Regions from separate parts of the Marinomonas dokdonensis genome, predicted to be linked through region 2. Evidence: predicted binding sites of a transcription regulator. Region 2 holds the regulator's gene; the other holds the start of a gene.
What was found. Region 2 encodes PhoB, which activates phosphate uptake and scavenging genes when phosphate is short. Its sites were predicted from a motif close to TGTCATANNNNTGTCANA; they were not measured.

Region 1 (3,424 bases), on a different contig from region 2:
ACTAAATTGTCTCGCGAGAAAGCGAAACGTGCTGAAACTTGGGCTGTTCTTGAGAAAGCCTACGAAGAAAGCGCCATCGTTCACGGTGTTATCAACGGTAAAGTGAAAGGTGGTTTCACAGTTGATATCGCAAATATCCGTGCTTTCTTGCCTGGTTCTTTGGTAGATGTTCGCCCAATCCGCGACACTTCTCACCTAGAAGGTGTGGATCTAGAGTTCAAACTTATCAAGCTTGATCAAAAACGTAACAACGTTGTTGTATCTCGTCGTGCCGTTATGGAAGCGACTAACAGCGCTGAACGTGAAACACTACTTGCTTCTCTTGAAGAGGGTCAAGAAGTTAAAGGTATCGTTAAGAACCTTACTGATTACGGTGCGTTCGTTGATCTTGGTGGTGTTGATGGTCTTCTACACATCACTGACATGGCTTGGAAACGCATCAAGCACCCAAGCGAAATCATTGCTGTTGGCGATGAAATCGACGTTAAAGTACTTAAGTTTGACCGCGAGCGTAACCGTGTGTCTCTAGGTCTTAAGCAATTGGGTGAAGATCCATGGGTAGCTATTAAAGCTCGTTACCCAGAAGGTACTAAAGTAACGGCTAAAGTTACTAACTTGACTGATTACGGTTGCTTCGCAGAGCTTGAAGAAGGCGTAGAAGGTCTAGTACACGTATCTGAAATGGATTGGACTAACAAAAACATCCACCCATCTAAAGTTGTTCAGATCGGTGATGAAGTTGAAGTTATGATCCTAGACATCGATGAAGAGCGTCGTCGTATTTCTTTGGGTATCAAGCAATGTACTATGAACCCATGGGAAGAGTTTGCTACTTCTTTCAACAAAGGCGACAAGATCTCTGGCGCAATCAAGTCTATCACTGACTTTGGTGTGTTCATCGGTCTTGACGGCGGTATCGACGGTCTTGTTCACCTATCTGACCTATCTTGGGACGAAGCAGGCGAAGAAGCAGTACGTCAATACAAGAAAGGCGATATGCTTGAAACAGTTGTATTGTCTATCGATGCTGAACGTGAGCGTATCTCTCTTGGCGTTAAACAGCTTGAGGAAGATCCATTCCTAGCTTACGTTGCTGAGAATGATAAAGGTGCTGTTGTTACTGGTACTGTTTCTTCTGTTGATGCAAAAGCAGCGGTTGTTGTTCTTGCTGAAGGCGTTGAAGCGACATTGAAAGTATCTGAAATCAGCCGCGAGCGTACTGAAGATGCAAGTGCTGTATTGAAAGAAGGTGACAGTGTTGAAGCTGCGATCATCAATGTTGATCGTAAAGCACGCACAATCGCTCTTTCTATCAAGCAGAAAGATGCAACTGAAGAAAAAGCTGCGATGAAGTCTCACTCTGAGAAACAGCAAACTGAAGCGAACGGTCCTACCACTATCGGTGATTTGATCAAAGCTCAGCTAGAAAACCAAAACTAAGTTTAGGTTTTTAAATGTGTTGTAAAAAGCGGGCCTTGGCCCGCTTTTTTTTGTCTTTTTTTTATATCAAGTGATCTCAAACGATTGACAGAAAAACTATACATATAACATGTGGATAACCATGGGTATAGGCTTGGTGTATGTTCTATCTTAACGACTTTAATAGACTTTGAATGTCGTTTTCATCCCATTCAGTTTTTTCTATTAACAGTTTAAGTTCTTCATTTTTATGAAGGTTTTCCAGATTTTTCTGAAATTTCGCAAAGTGCAAATCTTTGATGAGCCGTTCGTCTTCAGGTGAGCGATAAAGAGGCTTTTGGCTGCTGTAGGTTTCTTTTTGTTCTGGCTTGTTTTCAGTTTTGCTGGGGGTGCTTAAGCGGCTGACTTTGCGATAAGTGTCCAAAAATTGTTTTTTGTTCATAATAATACTGGCCAGTCAAAAATGGTTAAGAGCACTAATAGGTTAGGAGCTTTACAGCGAGATTACCAGTGTCTTAGCTGTCTTAATAGCGTCATGAAATTGTCTTAACGCCATCATCTAAATGTAATGAAAGCTTGGCTTAATAACCCTACTTTAAAAACATCATTGGTGCGCTTGTGGAAAGGTAAGCCAATGTTTATTGATGACAATTTAAGACTTGAGGATATTGCGATGCCAGTTAAGCAGGATCAAGTGCTTGGTTTTGATGAGCACGATGAATTAGTAAGACCCGCGCCAGAGATGGTGGAATTTGAAGAAACCGCTAATCGTATGGTTTCTCGCCGTGGCTTTTTGTCAGGTGGTGCTGCTGTGGGGGCTTCCGCTTTTGTAATGGGCTCTACAACACTTGCTGCCAGTAAAGCGTTGGCGGGTGAAGAGATGAAGATGTCTCGTTTGGCATTTGATATGGTCAAAGCCAATGCAGAAGACACAGTAACCGTTCCTGCTGGTTACAAGTGGGATATCTTGGCTTCTTGGGGCGAGCCAATGTTTTCGAATGCACCAGCTTTTGATTCAGCAACTGGTGGTACGGGTGCTTCTCAAGAAATGGCTTTCGGTGACCATTGTGATGGTATGGCGTTATTTTCGCACCACGGTCGTCAGATTCTATGTGTAAACAATGAATACACTAACCTTAAAACCCTACATGCTAACCGCACTGACGGCGTGCCTACTTCTGCGGATGATATTCGTAAAAGTAAAGCAGCCCATGGTGTGAGTGTCGTAGAGATTGCTCGTGCAAATGGCAAGTGGGCGATTGTAAAAGACTCTGAATACAACCGTCGTATTACAGCAGATACCGAAATGGACATTACAGGTCCTGCTCGTGGTCATGATTTGATGAAGACCAAAGCAGACCCTAAAGGTGTGCTTGCGAAAGGTACTTGGAACAACTGTGGAAATGGTCAGACACCTTGGGGCACTTACCTAACCTGTGAAGAGAACTTTAATGGTTACTTCTCTTCAACGAATGACAATGCGCCGCTAACACCACAAATGAAGCGTTACGGTATCAGTCATAAGGATTGGGGATACAAATGGGCAATGGCAGATGCGCGTTTTGATATTTCTAAAGATCCACAAGAGCCAAACCGCTTTGGTTACATTGTTGAGATTGACCCATTAAACCCTGCTGCGCGCCCGAAAAAGCGTACCGCATTGGGTCGTTTTAAGCATGAGAATGCAGAAGTAGAAGTAGCGGCAAATGGTCATGTGGTTGTTTACCTTGGTGATGATGAGCGTGGTGAGTTCTTGTACCGTTTTGTTTCTAAACACAAGTTTGTTGTGGGTGGGGATAACAGTGAATTGTTGGAAGAAGGTACGCTTTATGTGGCGAAATTCTTCGATAACAACACAGGTATGTGGATCGCACTGACGCCAGAATCTACTGGTATGACCGAAGCTGAAATTGCCATTTATACTCGTTTAGCGGCTTCTAAAGTAGGTGCGACCACCATGGATCGCCCAGAGTGGGTTGCTTCTAACCCAGCTAAAGTGGAAGTC
Region 2 (3,424 bases):
TGCAGCATGGTCAAGGTATACTGGTTAACGAAGTATTTTTCGACACCATCACTCATCTAGCGCAGCCATTTAAAACTTATGAATAAGATCATCGCCTACGCAGAATTGACTCGCTTTAACCGTCCCATTGGTTCATTTTTACTGATGTGGCCAACATTATGGGCATTATGGCTCGCTGCAGACGGCCTCCCCGATTTATCCTTAATCGTGATTTTTATATTGGGTGTTTTTAGCATGCGCTCTGCTGGTTGCGTAATAAATGATTATGCAGATCGCAAAGTCGATGGTCATGTTGACCGCACCAAGAATCGTCCTTTGCCCTCGGGCCGGGTGAGCGAGAAAGAAGCCTTAGCCTTATTCGCAGGCCTTGCTTTACTCAGCTTTGTATTGGTGCTCTTTACCGATTTACAAACCATCTTATTGTCTGTGGTTGGTCTAGGCTTAGCCGCACTTTACCCTTTCATGAAACGCTATACCCATTTACCGCAACTCTTCTTAGGGCTGGCATTTTCATGGGCCATTCCAATGGCTTACAGCGCCCAAGGCGGTAATCTTGCGGACCCACAACTGTGGATGCTATTTGTGGCAAATTGCTTCTGGACCATAGCTTACGACACCTACTATGCCATCACAGACCGGCCTGACGATTTAAAAATTGGCATCAAATCAACCGCCATTCTCTTCGCCCAATACGATTTATTGGTCATTGTGTGTTTGCAAGGCCTGATGCTGTCACTGATGTTTTGGGTGGGTATCTTGTCTGCCCAACATTGGCCTTATTTTGTCGCGCTATTGGTCTGCCTCTGGCTTTTCTATCAGCAGTTTCAGCAATCCAAAACCCGCGATCGCCAAGCCTGCTTTAAATCCTTCCTAGACAATAACCGCGTTGGCTACACTCTATTCCTAGGCATTATCGGCAGCTATTTTGTTGAATATATGGCAACGATGTGACATTTTAACCTAATTGTCACATTTGGTCGTTTTAATAAACCGTTCCTGAGATGAGGATAGATCCTGTGACCGGTAAAAAAGTATTAATAATTGATGATGAGTCTTCCATACGTGAAATGATTGCCGTTGCCCTAGAGATGGCCGGCTACGAGTATTTGGAAGCAGAAAACAGCCAACAAGCCCATGAAATTATTGTTGACCATCGACCTGACCTAATTCTTGTCGATTGGATGATGCCTGGCGGCAGTGGCATAGAGCTAACTCGACGCCTGAAAAAAGACACAACCACGGCGGAAATCCCCGTTATTATGCTGACCGCAAAAAGCGAAGAAGATAATAAGATTCAAGGATTAGAAGTTGGTGCGGACGATTACATCACCAAACCTTTCTCGCCCCGTGAACTGGTGGCACGCTTAAAAGCGGTATTGCGCCGTGCGACACCTCAAGGCGTCGATGAGCCGATCGAAGTAGAAGGTTTAGTACTCGACCCAATCAGTCAGCGCGTTACCATTGGTAGCCGTCCATTAGAAATGGGGCCAACCGAGTACCGCTTACTCAAATTTTTAATGACTCACCAAGAACGAGCTTATTCTCGCGCACAGCTGCTTGATCAAGTGTGGGGTGGCAATGTTTACGTCGAAGAGCGCACCGTCGATGTTCATATTCGTCGTTTACGTAAAGCCATTGGCAACACCCATGACACCCTGATCCAAACCGTACGCGGCACAGGTTATCGTTTTTCAGCTAAAAGGACGGCATGAAAACCATCTGGCGTAACACCATACTGCGTTGGCTCATTGGCCTCGCCGCCTGTATTACTATTGGCCTAGTTTTAGGTCATTTGTTGGCGGTGGTTTTGCTGTATGTTCTCGGCACCCTATATTGGCAGTTTTATCAGCTTTATACCTTCCACCATTGGCTGCGCCACTCTGGTCGCAAAGCCCCACCAGAAACCAGCGGTATCTGGGGTGAAGTATTTGATTCGGTTTATCGCTTGCAGAAAAAGCAACGTAAATCGAAACGCCGTATGCGCCAAGCCTTAACTCGAATTGAAAGCTCTACCGCCGCCTTAAAAGAAGGCGTTATTATGGCGGACAACCAAGGCAACTTGGAATGGTGGAACAATTCCGCGGCACACTTTCTAGGCCTGATGCGTCCTGTCGATCGCGGCCAAGCCATCACCAACATAGTACGTAACCCAGATTTCTTCCGTTACTTTAGCCAAAAGCGTTTTGGCGAACCTCTGGTAATTAAATCGCCAGCAAAAAGCGGTGTTTATTTAGAAATACAAACCACCCTTTATGATAAAAATGATCACCTGATTTTTATCCGTGATGTGACTCGCCTGCACCTGTTAGAACAAATGCGTAAAGACTTTGTGGCCAACGCTTCTCACGAGTTAAAAACGCCCCTCACGGTGATTAAAGGCTATCTTGAAACCCTTTCCATGTTTAAAGACAGTTTGCCTGCCAGTATGCAAAAAGGCATAGTGAATATGTCTGATCAATCTGAACGCATGGAACACCTGATAGAAGATCTACTGCTGCTCTCGCGTCTAGAAAGCAATGATAAACGCGAAGTAGACCAATGGCTTAAAGTAAGTGATTTGATTCAGGCCATCCAGAAAATGGCTTCGCCGATTCTCACCGACCAACATCAACTCACTTTTGATATTCCTGAAGATGCGCGCTTGTATGGCTCCTTTAAAGAGCTATACAGTGCCTTCTCGAACTTGGTCGTAAATGCAATTAAATACTCACCAGACGGTGGTGAAATTACCGTAATGTGGGAAGCAAACGAATTTAGTGGTGTCTTTTCGGTACAGGATACCGGTTTGGGTATTGAGCCGCGTTATATCCCTCGCCTTACGGAACGCTTTTTCCGTGTGGATAAAGGCCGAGGCTCCAAAACTGGCGGCACAGGCTTGGGCTTAGCCATTGTAAAGCACGTTATTTTACACCACGATGCCAAGCTACAAATTCGTAGCCAGCCAGGCTTCGGCAGCACCTTCTCCTGCCATTTCCCCGCCAGCCGCATCCGAACAGACGCCTTTGCTCTTGAAAGCGATACAGAAGCGCTTAAGAGCTCTGATTAAACAATAAGGGCGCTCCATGGAGCGCCCTTACTTATTCCCTGCTACATCGCTGGCAAGCTAGCGACAAATTTTCTGCTTACAAACTTTCAAATAAGCTTTTCATAAACGCTTCTTTTTCGTCATCTTGGTCAATCAATACTAGGGTGACGGTTAAGAAAGTCGAGTCGTGCTTTTTCTCTGTGGTCGCCACAGACTGAACATAATAATTTAGGCGATTAATCTGCCCTTGGTATTCTAAATCCAGCACAGCTTGGCCTAATACGGCAGGGATCACATCATCACTCTTTATCAAAAGAGTGCCCTCTTGTTTAGAAAGCTTAATCACCATGCAACGAAATTGCTTATTTTCAAAGCGAACCATGGTGGGAATTTTTACAT

Region 1: ACUM5Y_RS06000 (PhoX family protein) is a predicted target of PhoB. The motif match lies at 1,951-1,968, and genes of this name have one in related genera.

The regions. Positions count from the first base shown of each region.
Region 1 is NZ_JBRAND010000002.1:325,730-329,153, forward strand. It holds gene rpsA (30S ribosomal protein S1) at 1-1,440, shown strand, start outside; gene ACUM5Y_RS05995 (hypothetical protein) at 1,586-1,861, opposite strand; gene ACUM5Y_RS06000 (PhoX family protein) at 2,093-3,424, shown strand, end outside.
Region 2 is NZ_JBRAND010000003.1:102,983-106,406, forward strand. It holds gene ACUM5Y_RS08240 (chorismate--pyruvate lyase family protein) at 1-86, shown strand, start outside; gene ubiA (4-hydroxybenzoate octaprenyltransferase) at 79-951, shown strand; gene phoB (phosphate regulon transcriptional regulator PhoB) at 1,017-1,712, shown strand; gene phoR (phosphate regulon sensor histidine kinase PhoR) at 1,709-3,046, shown strand; gene ACUM5Y_RS08260 (response regulator) at 3,123-3,424, opposite strand, start outside.